3 regions of the Fictibacillus sp. b24 genome follow, and region 2 is predicted to be linked to each of the others. Evidence: riboswitches for the same ligand, from Rfam matches in the RefSeq annotation. Region 2 holds a riboswitch; each other region holds the start of a gene.
The links. A riboswitch is a leader RNA that binds a small molecule or an ion and turns the genes downstream of it on or off. The one in region 2 is predicted to bind lysine.
Positions count from the first base shown of each region.

Region 1: linked by a shared signal. The riboswitch ahead of QUF49_RS04955 (Na+/H+ antiporter NhaC family protein) and the one ahead of lysA (diaminopimelate decarboxylase) in region 2 are both predicted to bind lysine.
Region 3: linked by a shared signal. The riboswitch ahead of QUF49_RS06555 (aspartate kinase) and the one ahead of lysA (diaminopimelate decarboxylase) in region 2 are both predicted to bind lysine.

Region 1 is NZ_JAUCES010000005.1:989,569-995,405, forward strand. It holds gene QUF49_RS04925 (DUF72 domain-containing protein) at 1-379, shown strand, start outside; gene QUF49_RS04930 (YunC family protein) at 721-1,023, opposite strand; gene QUF49_RS04935 (hypothetical protein) at 1,052-1,300, opposite strand; gene QUF49_RS04940 (thymidylate synthase) at 1,397-2,191, shown strand; gene QUF49_RS04945 (dihydrofolate reductase) at 2,188-2,664, shown strand; gene yunB (sporulation protein YunB) at 2,736-3,578, shown strand; lysine riboswitch at 3,681-3,864, shown strand; gene QUF49_RS04955 (Na+/H+ antiporter NhaC family protein) at 4,008-5,597, shown strand; gene QUF49_RS04960 (sodium-dependent transporter) at 5,787-5,837, shown strand, end outside.
Region 2 is NZ_JAUCES010000005.1:1,662,271-1,668,107, forward strand. It holds gene spoVAD (stage V sporulation protein AD) at 1-425, shown strand, start outside; gene spoVAE (stage V sporulation protein AE) at 427-777, shown strand; gene QUF49_RS08580 (stage V sporulation protein AE) at 782-1,360, shown strand; gene QUF49_RS08585 (spore germination protein) at 1,341-2,816, shown strand; lysine riboswitch at 2,876-3,052, shown strand; gene lysA (diaminopimelate decarboxylase) at 3,146-4,468, shown strand; gene QUF49_RS08595 (peptidylprolyl isomerase) at 4,539-4,973, shown strand; gene QUF49_RS08600 (DUF309 domain-containing protein) at 5,161-5,673, opposite strand; gene QUF49_RS08605 (segregation/condensation protein A) at 5,808-5,837, shown strand, end outside.
Region 3 is NZ_JAUCES010000005.1:1,293,134-1,298,970, reverse strand. It holds gene sdhA (succinate dehydrogenase flavoprotein subunit) at 1-410, opposite strand, end outside; gene QUF49_RS06565 (succinate dehydrogenase cytochrome b558 subunit) at 426-1,034, opposite strand; gene QUF49_RS06560 (YslB family protein) at 1,337-1,783, shown strand; gene QUF49_RS06555 (aspartate kinase) at 1,823-3,061, opposite strand; lysine riboswitch at 3,300-3,488, opposite strand; gene uvrC (excinuclease ABC subunit UvrC) at 3,555-5,342, opposite strand; gene QUF49_RS06545 (hypothetical protein) at 5,604-5,747, shown strand.

The DNA of each region.
Region 1 (5,837 bases), 670 kb from region 2:
AACGGTGAGTTTTATAAAAGAAGAAGGATGGATTCATACGGTTTGCGACGAACCCCAAGCCGGGACAGGCTCTATACCTATTGTTTTGCATGCAACACAAGAAAAAACACTCGTACGTATGCACGGCAGAAACGTATATGGATGGAACAATCAAGGTCAGCCGAATTGGAGAGAAGTCCGATATCTTTATCGATATAATGATGCCGAACTAAATGAATGGAAAGAACGGATTCAGAAGCTTGCATCAGAGACAAAGAATCTTACCATCCTATTTAACAATAACTCAGGTGGAGATGCTGCTGACAATGCAAAACAGATGATCGATTTATTGGATATTCATTATGATTTTCTAGCGCCAAGACAATTGGACTTGTTTTAACCTTTTCCTAATATTACAAATTGTTTTCAAAAGATGGTAAACGATTCAATTTTTTAAATGGACTGATATACTAATAGGGTGAATTAAATCAGTTAAGCTGGATAAAGAAAGTGGGGATCACTTTGGATTATAAAAAATTGATTCAGATGATGTACTGCTTACAGGTTGCCTTTGTCGTCAGTGGCGTTTACTTGCTTTTCGTTTACATATTTACGAACAATTCGAAACGTATCCAGTTTCTTACCCTCGTGTTATGTATTAATCTAATATCATTAAAGATCACAAGAGATCGTTTTAAGATATAAAGAAAACTGCGCGTCTTATAGCGCAGTTTTTTATCATTAAAGCATCTTTAAAAGTGCTTTTCGCCCTTGCATACCAACTTCAATACCTTTTTCCCTTGCTTCAAGTGTAATTGATTCTAAAGGTGCATCCAGCAGCTGTTCGATCGTTCTAACGCCTACAGCGCGCCCTGCAATAATTTTACGGTCCGCTAATTTTTCATTTAACAAAGCTACATCTAGTGCTCCACACATGATATATCCATTATCGTTAAACACAGCCATAAAATTTGTTTTTGGCAAACGAAGGGTGACAGCGGTAAATGGATGTCCTTCTATTAAGATCGGGTTCATCTCTAACATGCTTCCACTCCTTTCTTCATTATTATTTTTATGTATAGATCAGGGAAAAAGTGTTAGGTGTTGACGCTATTTTTATGGATTTTTCATGAACAAAAAGGGAGTCGGATATGATACGATTAAAAGAAAAAGACTCTTTTCGTAAACCTTTGTTCCTTTTTTGGTAGTGGTTGATTTCCGTTCCAGGTGCTCGCTTTCCGCGGGGCAGGCGGTGAGCCACATTCGTACGTTTCACTTTTAAGTGTCTCACCTGACCGCTTGTCCCGCAGGAGTCTCCCACCTTGCTCTCCAATCAACGGTCATAGAAGATAAAAATGAGGTTTGAAAGCAACAATCTTATATAAAAGAGTCAAAGAAATCGAGGAGGCGATGAGGGATGAAACAATACTTGGATTTTCTTCAAGATATCTTACATAACGGTACGAAAAAAGAAGATCGGACAGCCACTGGCACGGTATCTGTATTTGGCCGTCAGATGAGATTTGATTTAGAGGAAGGTTTTCCGCTTGTTACAACAAAGAAACTTCATTTGAAATCCATCATTCATGAATTGCTTTGGTTCTTAAAAGGTGATACAAATATCGCTTATTTAAAAGAAAACGGTGTTCGGATTTGGGATGAGTGGGCAGATGAGGACGGAAATCTTGGTCCAGTTTACGGTCACCAGTGGCGTTCATGGGCTGCTCCAAACGGTGAGACCATCGACCAAATCTCAAACGTTATTGAAGACATTAAGAAGAATCCTGATTCAAGACGCTTGATTGTGTCTGCATGGAATCCTTCTGATGTACCGAATATGGCGCTCCCGCCTTGTCACTTGCTATTTCAGTTTTATGTAGCTGATGGCAAGCTATCTTGTCAGCTCTATCAGCGCTCAGCTGACAGCTTCCTAGGTGTGCCGTTTAATATCGCGTCTTATGCACTACTTACAATGATGGTAGCCCAAGTAACGGGTCTTAAGCCAGGCGAGTTCGTTCATACGGTTGGTGATGCACATATTTACTCCAACCATCTCGAACAAGTAGAACTGCAGTTGACTCGTGAGCCGAAGCCGCTTCCTAAAATGAAGTTGAACCCCAATGTGACGAACATTTTTGATTTTACTTACGATGACTTTGAACTGGTTGACTATGAAGCACATCCTCATATCAAAGGCGTGGTGAGCGTATGATTTCTTTTGTCGTTGCAATGGATGAGAATCGGGCCATTGGGAAAGACAATGATCTTCCGTGGTATCTGCCGAACGACCTTAAGCATTTTAAAAATGTAACGATGGGGAAACCAATCGTCATGGGTCGTAAAACGTACGAATCCATCGGCAAGCCTTTACCTGGCCGCGAAAATATAGTGGTAACGAGAGATGACAATTATCAAGCTGAAGGAACAACGATTGTACATTCTGTAGACGATGTATTGAAGAAAGATGCCGAAGAATTGTGTGTAATCGGTGGAACGGAGATTTTTAAATTGTTTATGCCTGTAGCTGATCGCCTATATGTGACTGAAATTCACCATACCTTTGATGCGGATACTTACTTTCCAGAAATCAATCGAGATGAGTGGCGTGAAGTCTCACGTAAGCCAGGAATTCTTGATGAAAAAAACAAATATGCACATGACTTCGTTGTGTTCGAAAAAAATTAAACCATAAAGTTTGAATGAGCCCCCCTCTTGTCTGCATACATATGTATATGTAGATAAAGGGGGGTTACCTTTTGCTTAAACGTCGAAAAATGAAACTCCGAAAAGGGCCGCTTCCATTCCGGTTTGTACTGCTGATCTCATTTATTCTTTTTACTTTTATAACCATACAAGGACTTTGGCTTGTGAACAGAGGCATTGAACCTACGCTTATGCTCATCGCTCAAAAGAAGACGGAAGAAATAGCAGCACTAGCGATAAGTGAAGCAATTGATAATGAAATATTAGGTCCTTCAGAGATGGATGATATTATTGAATATAAGACCGATACGGAAGGAAATGTCGTGTTTGCAGGCATTAATCAGAGCGTAGTTAACAGGGTTGCCAATCAATCACAGAAAGTGGTTCAAAAATACCTCAAGGAAATTGAAGAAGGTAAAGCACATGAAGTAATAAGCAACGAAGAATTAGGGATAACAGCATATAAAAATGAACCAGGTGTCATTATGGAAATTCCGCTAGGGCAAGCAACGAGAAACTCCTTACTTGCAAACTTAGGTCCTAAAATTCCAATAAAATTCATGCTCATTGGTGAAGCAAACACGGATATTGAAGAAAAAATCGAGAATTCCGGTATCAATAATACATGGATTAATATTGATATTGTGGTAACTGTCAAAACGAGGATTGTTATTCCTTTTGCAACGGAAACAACGGTAGTAAAAAGACCGATTAAGATTACGGCTCAATTCATAAAAGGAGAGGTACCTGTTTACTACAACCAGTCCGGAGATCCGATTCAGCCTACTGTTCCGATCACTCCTGATTTAAAGGAAAAGCCTAAAGACGATAATGAGCTGGATATCCCGGAGGAGAGCTCGTCAGAAGAATCGGGTGATGAGGAAGCGGCAGAGTAGGATATTCCTGAATTTAACAGTATTCATTTGGGTTGACCATTTATACAACTTTGTTATAATGAGAATTGAATTTAAAATTTTATATGTCTTTAAGCCTATCACCGATGGGGTAGAGGAGCGGATTTTATAAGTACTTTTTCAGAGAGTGACGTCTGTGAAGAAAAAGAAAAGGAACTTCCGCCGAAGCAAAATGTAAACCGTCTGTTCACTTTTGCTGGGTTTACACTGAAAAAGTGTAAAACTGTCACTGCTTGGGAATTAAAAGCAGTGGAGGACTACTGATCGATGAGGAAAACCATAAATTACTTAAGTGATTGATAGCGGGTTATTTCCTTGTCTATTAATCGCTTTTTATTTTGTCTTTTTTTCCTCAACGTCCTGTAAACACTCCTCAAAAATCGATGGCTAATGAAAAGAAGGAGGAACATCATGGAATTTGAGAATTCGATTTATTCATTAATACCGCCCGTTTTGGCCATTTTAATGGTTGTTTTAACACGAAGAGTATTGATCTCTTTAGGGGCTGGAATTGTAGCGGGAGCACTATTGCTTCACGATTTTAATATTGGTGCTACATTAAAGGAAATTGGAACGATTGTAAAAGGGCATTTCGTGTCTGACGGAGCATTAAATGAATGGAATGTATATATCCTGCTGTTTCTATTGATCTTAGGAATGATGACGAGCATTATCTCTTTAGCTGGGGGAAGCCGAGCTTTTGGTGAATGGGCAATTTCCAGAGTGAAAACAAGAAGAGGTGCACAGCTTTTAACGGTTGTTTTTGGACTAGTTATTTTTATTGATGATTACTTTAATTCACTTGCTGTAGGAAATGTAAGCAGACCGATTACAGATCGCCACCGTATTTCAAGGGCGAAACTCGCTTATTATTTAGATTCTACTGCTGCTCCTGTATGTGTAATCTCGCCAGTGTCTAGTTGGGGAGCTTACATTATCGGGATTATCGGTACGATTTTTGCTACACATGAGATCACAAACATGTCTGCGTTCAGTGCTTTTATACAAATGATCCCTATGAATTTTTATGCAGTTTTTGCACTTATTCTTGTGTTTGCGGTTGCTTATTTTCAACTTGATTTTGGACCGATGAGAAAACATGAAGAACATGCTTTTGCAACAGGTGAAGTTATTGATCCTGAGAAAAAAGCAGCTATTGGTGAAGGAATCAAACTTGAAGAAAGCGATAAAGGAAAAGTTGGAGATCTTGTTTGGCCGATCGTTCTTTTAATTGTTTCAACAGTTGGATTTATGATCTACACGGGTATTCAAAATGTTAAAGGCCTTGAAGAACCAACGGCTGTCACTCTTTTATCTATCTTTGAAAATACAGATGTACCTAAATCATTATTATATGGTGGTTTAATTGGATTGGCGGCAGCGATTCTGTTCTTTCTGCCTAAAAAAATGGGAGCTGCTTCACTAGGAAAAGGACTTGGACGCGGTGTTCAATCCATGATTGGTGCTGTAACGATCTTACTTTTTGCTTGGACGATTATCTCCATTATAGATAGCTTAGGAACAGGTAAGTACCTCGCTGGACTGGTTGATCAGCATATGAACTTAGCTTATCTTCCATTCGTTCTTTTTGTCCTGTCAGGTCTAATGGCTTTTGCGACAGGTACTTCTTGGGGAACGTTCGGTGTGATGCTTCCGATCGCAGCAGAAATTTCAGCATCAACTAACATTGAACTGATGCTGCCAGTACTTGCCGCTGTGCTTGCTGGATCTGTTTTTGGAGACCATTGTTCACCAATATCAGATACAACGATCCTTTCATCAACAGGAGCGGGAAGTCATCATATTGATCATGTCATGACACAGCTACCTTACAGTTTAATCGCTGCTGGAGTATCTGCAGTGGGTTATCTTGCACTCGGATTAACTGAAAGTGTTTGGATAGGACTATTGGTGTCAACGGGAGTATTTGCTATCGCTTTGTTATTTATAAAAAAATTCTCTAGTAAAAATAGCATTGCTGACAATTCTATAAAAGCATAATTTTGAAAGTGTCTGGTAGTAAACCAGGCACTTTTTCTTATATTTATACGACTTCTTTCCCCTAATTCCGACAAAATAACTAAAAACGTTTTGACAGATTTCAACGTTATGTAATATACTGAACGCAGAATAATCAGAAAAAAGTAATAATTTTAAACTTTTAGATTTTGTAAAAAGGGGGACACAACAATGGAAAACAGGCAACAATGGGGAAGCCGCTATGGATTTATTTTAGCAGCG
Region 2 (5,837 bases):
CTTTTGATATGGGTTCTGCGATGGCACCTGCAGCAGCGGATACAATCGCTGCTCATTTTAAAGAGATGAATGTTGAACCAAATGAGTATGACTTAATCGCTACAGGAGACCTTTCAGGTGTGGGTGCGCCAATCGTAAAAATGCTGTTGAAAGAACAGGGCTATGATGTTTCTGATAATCATCGCGATTGCGGGCTGATGATTTATCGCTCCGGTCAGCAGGTGTTTGCTGGAGGAAGCGGCTGTGCATGTTCTGCGGTTGTCACTTATGGGTACATCCTGGATGAGATCCGAAAAGGGAATTTAAAGAAAGTTCTTATGGTAGCGACAGGAGCACTTTTAAACCCTGTTATGGTTCAGCAAAAAGAAAGTATTCCAACGGTTGCTCACGGAGTTGTTTTAGAGCGGGCGGAAGGAGGACAATAAGATGGAATTTTTCTGGGCATTTGTAATAGGAGGCGCCATTTGTGTCGTCGGTCAATTGATGATGGATGTTTTGAAATTAACACCAGCGCATGTTACCACTTCGTTTGTAGTGATAGGAGCAGGTCTTGATGCTTTCGGAATCTATGATAACTTAATCAAGTTTGCAGGAGCGGGTGCTACCGTTCCGATTACAAGCTTTGGTCACTCACTTCTTCATGGTGCGATGGCAGCAGCTGACGAACATGGTTTTATCGGAATAGCGATGGGTATTTTTGAGTTAACATCTGCAGGTATTTCTTCTGCCATTTTGTTTGGTTTTTTAGTAGCAGTCATTTTTGAACCAAAGGGGTGATTCTATGGTGAAAAAACGGGTCATTTTCATAACAGATGGAGATCTGTATGCATTGCGGGTTGTAGAACATGCTGCTAAACAAGTTGGCGGCCGCTGTATTTCGCAATCATGGGGAAATCCATCCAAAAAGAGCGGAGAAGAACTAGTAGAAATGATCCGAACAACACCTAATGATCCTGTACTTGTGATGTTCGATGACTGTGGTTTTAAGGGAGAAGGTCCTGGAGAACATGCAATGAGATACATTCATCAGCAAAAAGACATAGATGTTATCGGTGCAGTAGCTGTGGCTTCAAAGACTCATTTCGCTGAGTGGACGAAAGTACATTGCTCAATGGACAGATATGGTGAACTCACAGAGTTTGGCATTGATAAGAGCGGGCTGCCAGATTTAGAAACTGGAAGAATTAATGGCGATACCGTGTATATACTCGATGAACTAAATCTTCCCTTTGTGGTTGGAATCGGAGACATTGGTAAAATGTCAGGCTTCGATGCTGTGGAAAAAGGGGCTCCGATTACAGTTAAAGCCATTAAACTCATTTTAGAAAGGAGCGAATCAAGTGGGAAACGCCAAAAATAAGACTCCGATCAGTAAGAATATTCATGACACAGAAAAGTTCTTAAAAGAACGTCTTGGCATCGGCGTAAGTTTCGATGTTGGGGTCAGAAAGATTTTTGTTCTAAAAAAAGAACTGCAGCTTTATTATTGTACAGGTCTTTGTGACAGTGAGTTCATCATTATGATCTATCGTGAGCTTATGGATATGGATCATGGTCATAGGTCACCAGGCAAAGTAAAAGACCTTGTACATAATCATTTGGCTCACCAGCAAGTGGAGCTAACAAAATCATTAGATGAAGCCGTAGACAGGATGCTGTCGGGATTAATCGTTATCTTTGTTGACGGTGAGGAAGAAGCCTTTGTTGTTGACGTAAGGAGCTACCCGGGTAGGTCTCCTGAAGAACCGGATATCGAGAAAGTTGTAAGAGGTGCTCGCGACGGATATACGGAGAACATTATCATCAACACTGCTCTTACAAGAAGACGTATTCGAGATGAGCGTTTAAGACACGAAATTATGCAAGTTGGAGAAAGGTCTAAAACCGATGTATGTCTTTCTTATATACAGGACGTTGCAGATCCAGGGCTCGTTGATCTGATAAGAAAAGAAATCAGCTCTATAGAGATCGACGGGATACCGATGGCGGATAAAACGATCGAAGAATTTATTGTTAAACAAGGCTGGAATCCGTTTCCCTTAGTCCGGTATACAGAGCGGCCTGACGTTGCAGCTCAGCATTTAATGGAAGGGCATGTATTGATTATCACGGATACATCACCGAGCGTTATTATTACCCCTACGACACTCTTTCATCATGTGCAGCATGCAGAAGAGTTTAGGCAAACTCCATTTATCGGTGCTTTTTTAAGATGGACACGTTTTACTGGGATGCTCGCTTCTGTCTTTTTAGTTCCGATGTGGCTCTTGTTTTCAATGGAAAAAGAGCTGCTGCCGCCTTTTATTGATTTTATTGGACCAAATAAAACAACCAACATCCCATTATTTTTACAGATCATCTTTGCGGAAATTGGGATTGATATCTTGAGGCTTGCCGCCATTCATACACCTAGTGCCCTTTCGACTGCTATGGGTCTGATCGCAGCAGTATTGATCGGCCAGATTGCGATTGACGTTGGCTTGTTCGTTCCAGAAGTTATCTTGTATGTAGCAATTGCTGCGATCGGATCGTTTTCAACTCCAAGCTACGAGCTCAGTATCGCCAATAAAGTGCTGCGGCTCTTCTTAATTGCAATGGTGATGCTCTTTAAAGTCCCGGGGTTTATAATCGGGTTTACGATTATGATTTTATACATGGCAACCATTAAGAACTTGAACACACCATACTTATGGCCGCTCTTACCGTTTAATCCGAAAGCGTTTCTGCAGATTGTCGTTCGGATAGCCGTTCCGCTCTCTAAAGTGCGACCGAGCATCGTGCATCCGCAAAACACAAAAAAACAGCCAACTAATTAATCTGTCCCTTGCTGATTGTTGAAAATTGTGTTAAATTCATAACTAATTATATATGCCTCATATGAGGTAGAGGCGCAAAACGAATGAGTAGCATATGGAGTTTGTGGATGACGATGAAATATGTTGAAAGGTCAATTTGCCGAAGTGTAAAAAGAGCTCCATCTCTTTTTATGCTGGGCCGCTGCTGAAGAAGCAACGGACTGTCACTACAGCAGTAGTGGAGAGCTATTCCGACATGAGGGTACGGTTATGACAGCCTGCCTTAGTTGCGGCTGTCTTTTGTATTTGTCGGGATTGAATTCTCTATCAACAACGAGAGGGGATTTTTTGTGAATTTACACGGTACAGCACAGATCGGACAAAATCATCATTTATGGATAGGTGGTACAGATACGGTTGAACTTGCAAAAAAATACGGAACACCACTTTATCTGTACGATGTATCTTTGATAAAGAATAGAGCAAGAGGTTTTAAGAGAGCATTCGAAGAAAAAGGTGTGGGCTACCAAGTCGCGTACGCCTCTAAAGCGTTCTCCTCCATCGCCATGTTTCAGCTGATCGAACAAGAAGGATTAAGTCTCGATGTAGTTTCAGGCGGAGAGCTTTACACTGCCCTTCAAGCAGAGTTTCCCGCAGAACGAATTCATTTTCATGGAAACAATAAAAGCTATGAAGAGTTAGAGTTTGCACTTAATGCTGGAGTAGGATGTATTGTAGTTGACAACTTTTTTGAGATCTCATTACTAAAAATGTTAAGCAGCAAACTCAATAAAAAAGTGAATGTTTTATTGCGGCTCACTCCAGGCATTGAAGCACATACACATGATTACATCATTACAGGCCAGGAGGATTCTAAATTTGGTTTTGATTTAGGGAACGGCCAAGCTGATAAGGCGCTGCAGGAAGTTCTTGATTATGAAGGTTTTCAAGTATTAGGGGTTCATTGTCATATCGGTTCTCAAATCTTTGAAACAGATGGTTTTACTTTAGCGATCGAGAAGTTATTTGGGCACTTTAAGAAATGGGAAGAGAGCTTCAACTATTTTCCAGAAGTCGTTAACCTTGGTGGAGGTTTTGGTATTCAATATACTTCTGAAGACACACCGCTTGCACCAGAACAGTATGTCACGGCTATGATTGAAGAAGTGAGCAAACAGATGAACCGTTTTGAAGGAAGAGGTTTACCTGAGTTGTGGATTGAACCGGGCCGGTCGCTTGTAGGTGACGCAGGAACAACGATCTATTCGATCGGATCGCAAAAAGAGATTGAAGGTGTTAGACATTATGTTTCTGTTGACGGCGGAATGACCGATAACATTCGCCCTGCACTCTATCAGGCAAAATATGAAGCTTATGTTGCAAACAAAATGAACGAAAAGCCTGCACAAACCGTATCCATCGCAGGGAAATGCTGTGAGAGCGGAGATATGCTGATCTGGGATATCGAGCTGCCGAAAGTAACGGATAACGATTATTTAGCAGTATCATGTACCGGAGCATATGGATACAGCATGGCGAGCAATTATAACCGCATTCAACGACCTGCCGTTGTGTTTGTTGAGAACGGCGAGGAACAACTTGTAGTGAAACGGGAAACATATGAAGACCTCATTAAGAATGATGTCCCATTAAAAACAAATGTTTTTGTGTAAATTAGTTTACGGAGCAGTCATTTAACCGTACAATGGTAGTTGTAATGAAGTTGAAGGAGGCCTGTTTTTTATGAAAAAAGGTTCGATTGAATTTGAAAATGGCGAAAAAATACTTTTTGATTTGTTCCAAGAAGAAGCACCTGGAACAGTAGAAAACTTTGAAAAACTTGCAAACGAAGGGTTTTATAACGGTGTAACTTTCCACCGTGTTATCCCTGGTTTCGTAGCTCAAGGTGGAGACCCTACGGGAACTGGAGCTGGAGGCCCTGGTTATTCAATCCCTTGTGAAACAGAAGGAAACCCGCATAAGCACGTAGCTGGTTCTCTATCAATGGCACATGCTGGCCGTGATACAGGCGGAAGCCAATTCTTTATCGTACATGAGCCACAGCCGCACTTGAACGGTGTTCACACAGTTTTCGGACAAGTTACCGAAGGCATGGAAACAGTACTTCGCATTAAACAAGGCGATGTAATGAAAGAAGTTAAAGTTTGGGAAGAATAATTTTCTAAAATGAAGAAAGCTCCGGAAATAATCCGGAGCTTTTTTATATTTATGTCGACTCGTCAATATATGATTAAAATTAGTCAAATTAATCATTAAACTCGTCAAAATAATCAATGAACTCGTCAAATTAATTATGAAATTGGCTGAATGAAAGCTCAAATCAACAAATAGTGTGAGTCAACCTTTATAAAATTCTGTTTTTCTTCAGTTTTTGTTTATTTCGTTCATCAATAACAGAGGTTCGATCTCTTAAAGAGTGCTTATGAACGATGCTGTCATCAGTCATGGCTTGTGAGTACCAATCTTCATCTGTTGCATTTGCTTCAAATAAGCATTTTTGTAATAATTCCGTTGTCAGGGGCAGAGATATCGGCTCAAAGGGTTTCTGTTGCTCAATTTTTTGTTTTCTCTCCCTAATCAGTTCAAACAAGGGCTGTGTTTGTATCCCAAGTTCCTTTATAGCTGATTCTTCTTTTTCAAGTTTTCGTAAACCGCTCGTAATCATTTTTTTTGCGCCGTTCATGTTACCTCGCCGCTGATGATAGAGTGCGACAGCAAGTTGGATGAGTCCCGGCCACAGATCACCTTTCATTCCTTCTGCTTTCCAATGTTCCTCAAGAACCTCATGGCATTCAAAATAATCTTGTTCTCTATGAAAATGTATTAAGTATTCAATCCATGGTTTTGGGTAAATCACAGTCGTCCACACCCCTTAATAAGCTCGATTTTAAGTTTACCACATGCACCGTGTGAATAAAAACAAACCGCGACACGAACAAAATATGATATAATTTTATAATACAAAAACGCTGATAAAACTGGGGAAATGTTATGCAATATAGTGTGAAGCTTGATGGATTT
Region 3 (5,837 bases), 370 kb from region 2:
TATAATAATTGCTGACCTGTTGTAGCACCTGCAAATGCTGTACGGTGATGCTGAGTGCCACCGAAACGACGGAAATCAAGCAATCCTTCAGGCGTTCTGTTGAACATAACACCCATACGGTCCATTAAGTGGATGATTCCTGGTGCCGCATCACACATTGCTTTTACAGGCGGCTGGTTTGCTAAGAAGTCTCCTCCGTAAACAGAGTCATCAAAATGCTCCCACGGTGAATCTCCTTCACCTTTTGTATTTACAGCACCGTTTATACCACCTTGAGCACAAACAGAATGCGAACGTTTTACTGGAACTACTGAGAAGAGGTCAACATTAACACCAGCTTCAGCTGCTTTAATTGTAGCCATTAATCCGGCGAGACCTCCGCCAACAACAATAATTTTTTGATTACTCAATTTGTCTCACCCCTTTTAAATGAATGCAAAGATTGTTCTAACGCTAACAATAGCAAGAGCTACGAATACAGCCATTGTTACGTATGTTGAAATTTTCTGTGAACGAGGCGAAACTGTAAGGCCCCAGCTGACAAAGAACGACCATAATCCGTTAGCAAAATGGAATACCGCAGATAAAACACCTACAAGATAGAAGGCAACCATGAATGGAGAACTTAATATATCTGCCATCATATTGAAGTTTACTTCTTGTCCCAATGCAGCTTGTACGCGTGTTTCCCAAACGTGCCAAGCGATAAAAATCAATGTGATCACACCTGTTACACGCTGAACAAGGAACATCGCATTTCGGAAATAGCCATAACGGGTAACGTTATTTTTTGCTTGGAACGTAATGTAAAGTCCAAACACTGCATGAAACAAAAGTGGTAAATAGATAACAAACGTTTCTAGGAAAATACGAAACGGTAAACTTTCCATAAAGTGCGCCGCTTTGTTAAATGCTTCAGCATCCCTTGTTGCAAAATGGTTTACAACTAAATGCTGAACGAGAAAAAGCCCGATCGGAATTACTCCTAATAATGAATGAATTCTTCTGTTAATAAAATCTCTACTGCCAGCCATTTTCTTGCCCCCTTCAAATTTAGCCTCTCTCTGGCTGCTAATCTTTGTTCCTCTCCACATGTAAGCGTTTTAAGTTTCCTCTTTTAGAGGATGAGTGTTAAACAATTAGTTTAATTAACTAGCAACATGTCCATTTTACTCCCATCGTTTGACACCGTCAAGAAAACGCTAACAACTTAATGCGTAAATTTTATTGATAAATCAACGTTTTTTCCTGCTAAGATTTTCGACAAATACCGATAGTTGCTCTAGAGTTTAAACAGCATTCCCGTTATAATGAAAATAGAAAGAAGGGATGCAGAATGTTTAAACAAAAAACAAAGGATGATAACACCCCTGTAGAACAGCTTTCTGTTTCAGCTTTTGGGTATGAGATCCTTCGAAGCGATTTGTTGCCTGAACTTCTCGGTAAACAAGAACGAAATATTCTATATTGGGCAGGAAGACACTTAGCCAGAAAATATCCTTTACATACGATGGAAGAAGTACATGCATTTTTTATTGAAGCAGGCTGGGGTAATCTTGAAATGATTGAAGCATCAAAAACAGAGATGCTGTTCTCCTTACACTCTGTTCTCATTGAGCAGCGAATCGAGAATTTCAATCACCAAACGTTTAGCTTAGAAGCAGGTTTTCTGGCAGAACAAGTCCAGCTGCAAAAAAAATGTACGACCGAAGCATTAGAATCTGTTAAACGGAACAAAGTTTCCATCACCGTTCAATGGGATAAAAAAGATACGATCGAATAACACAAAAGCCGGCATAAGCCGGCTTTTTAAATGTTTTCATTACGTGTTCTGTACTGGAACACGTGCATCCAATTCAAATATATCATGCAGCGTTTCAATAGACTTAATCATATCTTGTTGTTTAACAACGGTTGAAACCTTAATTTCTGATGTGCTTACCATCTTAATCATAATATCTTTATCTGACAAAGCTTTAAACATTTTAGCAGCTACACCAGGATTAGAAATCATTCCTGATCCTACAATAGAAACTTTAGCAAGCTCCCCTTCATAACTAATGGATTCAAATCCTAATTGTTCTTGATGAGCAGCAAGTACTTCCTGTGTTTCTGATAAAGAGCTCGATTCTATCGAAAATGAAATATTTGTTTTTTCTTCATTTAATACATTTTGAATGATAATATCTACATTAATTCCGTTTGAAGCAAGTATTGTAAACAGTTCCGCTAATGCATGGATCTCATTAGGAATCGCTGAAACTGTGATTTTCGTTATATTCCCTTCAAATGCCAAACCTCTTACCATTAAGTTTTGTTCCATTGATGCTTCCTCCTCTACTAACGTTCCGCGTTCTTCACTCATACTCGATCTAACTTCTAACGAAATGGAATAGTTTTTCGCGAACTCTACTGCTCTAGGGTGCAGAACTCCTGCTCCAAGGTTCGCCATTTCCAGCATCTCATCATAAGAGATAGAAGGTATTTTTCTTGCTGATTTTACTACTCGAGGATCGGTCGTATAAACGCCAGTAACATCTGTATAGATATCACATCGGTCAGCTTTCAATGCTGCTGCTAATGCAACGGCTGTAGTGTCCGATCCGCCTCTTCCAAGAGTAGCTATATCTTTTGTCTCAGAGATCAGCCCTTGGAAACCAGCTACAACAACAATGTTTCCTTCCTTTAGCAAACCGTTTATTCTTTCGGAATCTATGTCTAGTATCCTAGCATTCGAAAAAGCATTTTCTGTTTGAATCCCAGCTTGCCAGCCTGTTAAGGATTGAGCTTTGTATCCTTCATGATGAAGAGCCATCGTTAATAGTGCAATCGTAACTTGTTCTCCTGTAGTAAGAAGCATATCCATTTCACGCTTGGAAGGATTACGATTGATTTCTCCAGCCAGTCTTACAAGCTCATCTGTTGTTTTACCCATTGCAGATACGACAACAACGACTTCATTCCCGCCATCAACTTCATGGATGATCCGTTTTGCAACATTTTGTATCCGCTCAACTGAACCAACACTTGTACCGCCAAATTTTTGTACGATTCTCCCCATGATTCTCTAATTCCCTTCTTGTTGTAATAATCTATCTCTTTTAATAGAAAACTTTGTTGACGTTCAATCTATTCACGTCTACTTAGTTGCACTAATACTCTCAACAATAACTTTCACCAGCAGATAATCGATCATGCGGGAAAAGTTATATTATTCTGAAAGTAAAAACAAAAAAAGCAACAATAAGGAAAAAACCTTATTGTTGCTATTATCCGCAGCAAGCCAAGTTTGTTTCCCCTAGTGAGATAGTCCTCCACACAAATCCTGGGGGGACTTGTGTGACAGCTCTGTATTTATTCAATACAGGTCCAGCATAAAAGGCTAGAAGTCCTTTTACACTTCGGCAAGAATCCCCTTTCCTCCATCATCTTAAGAGCTTCTTCTCTTCAGATGGTCTACTATTGGTTCCTGCTCCTCTACCATCACTTCATTCGAAGCATGGCATTATTTATAAAGTTGGATTCATTTTAACAAAGTTATTCTTTAACTGCAACTACTCATTTGATAAAAAGGCTTTTGTAATGAGTTCAGCAACAGGTTTAGGCACTCCAGCTTCTTGTATCTCTTCGACAGACGCTTCCTTTAGTTTTTTCAACGAACCAAAATGGCGAAGAAGCATCTTCTTTCTTTTATCCCCAATCCCCGCTATATTATCTAATGTGGACTCAAACATACTTTTAGAACGTACTTTACGATGAAACGAGATTGCAAATCGATGCACTTCATCCTGAATACGCTGCAAAAGATAAAATTCCTGGCTGTTTCGCGGCAAGTGGATCATTTCTGGAGGGTCACCTATCCATAGTTGTGACGTTCTATGTTTGTCATCCTTCGACAGTCCTGCAACAGGTATAAAAAGATTGAGCTCATTTTCTAAAACATCCTGAGCGGCTGAAATCTGACCTTTACCTCCATCAATAAGAATCAAACTTGGAAATTCCCCTTCTTCCCTTAATACTCTTGTGTATCTTCTTCTGACGACTTCTTTCATGGAAGCATAATCATCAGGACCTTCCACCGATTTGATCTTATATTTTCTATAATCTTTCTTATATGGTTTTCCATCTACAAAAACCACCATCGCCGAAACAGGATCTGTTCCATGAATATTGGAGTTATCAAACGCTTCTATTCGATATGGTGGAGCTACACCCATTCTCTCACCCAGGTTCTCTACTGCTTTTATTGTTCTAGCTTCATCCTGTTCAATCAAAGCAAATTTTTCGTTAAGAGCAAGGGTCGCATTTTTAGTCGCTAATTCAACTAGCTCTTTCTTCTGGCCTTTTTTTGGCTGAAGAACTTTTACTTGAAGAAGCTCTGAAACGAGTTCAGCGTCAACTTCTTGCGGAAGCAGAATCTCTTTAGGCAGCAGATGATTTTTTTGCAGATAAAACTGACCAATAAATGTAAGTAGATCCTCGTGAGCCTCTCCGTAAAAAGGAAAAACTGAAATATCTCTAGCGATCACTTTACCTTGACGGATAAAAAAGACTTGAACACACATCCAGCCTTTATCAAAGTGATAGCCAAAGACATCCCGATCCACTAGATCTGCTGTCATCATCTTCTGCTTTTCCATTACAGCTTCTATGTGCTGAATCTGATCGCGAAGTTCTTTTGCTCTTTCAAAATTTAGGGCTTCAGACGCTTCAAGCATCTTTTCAGATAACTGGCTTTTCACATCTTGATATCCGCCATTGAGAAACTTCACAATGCCTTCTACCATCTTCTTGTTTTCTTGTTCTGTAATATCGTAAACACACGGCCCTAAACATTGACCAATGTGATAGTACAAACACACTCGTTTAGGCATCGTGTCGCATTTTCTTAGTGGAAAAATACGGTCTAACAGTTTTTTCGTTTCTTGGGCCGCATATGCATTTACAAACGGTCCAAAATATTTGCCGCCATCTTTTTTTATTTTCCTTGTGTATAATAGTCTTGGCTGTTTTTCAGAAGTAATTTTTAAATATGGATAGCTTTTATCATCTTTCAGCATGACATTATACCGAGGATCATGCTTTTTTATTAGGTTCATCTCGAGAACTAATGCTTCCATCTCAGTAGAGGTGACAATATATTCAAAGTCTCTGATCTCACTGACGAGTCTTTGTGTTTTGCCATCATGTGTTCCTGAAAAGTAAGATTTCACTCGATTTTTTAAAACCTTTGCTTTACCTACGTAGATTACTTTACCGAACTCATTTTTCATGAGGTAGCATCCAGGCTGATCAGGAAGCAGCATTAATTTTTGTTTTACCGATATAGAGGTCAATGTCATCCCCCTTTAACTTCATTGCAGTCTTTTCTTTAATCATATCATGTATGAGGTAAATCATTATACTCTCGTGATTAAATTACCATATACATTCATTTATCGACAATATTTCCTAGAAAATAGTACAAAAGGGATGGTTTTTCTTTTAGAAATATTAGTTGATTTCCTTTCTTTAATGCTTGATTGTATGCGGTTGATCACCTGAACTCATCAGTTATGCTTCTCCTGCCTAGCTGCAACTCATAATGGTTCTTTTCAAAAGAAATGTTACTTTTGATTGAATTCTCTCTTCATTTGCAAGTTGATTGGAGCGCAAGGTGGCGAGACTCCTACGGGACGAGCGGTCAGTCCGAAAAGCGGAAGTGGCTCGTTCAGCCCCGACCAGCAAAAGGTGAATGGGCTAGCTAGGCACACTTTGCCTTGTGGTCCATTTAACTTTTGACCTCGAGGGGCTAGCCGCTGTAGCTAGACAGGTGGAGACTCCTAATGGCGCAAAGC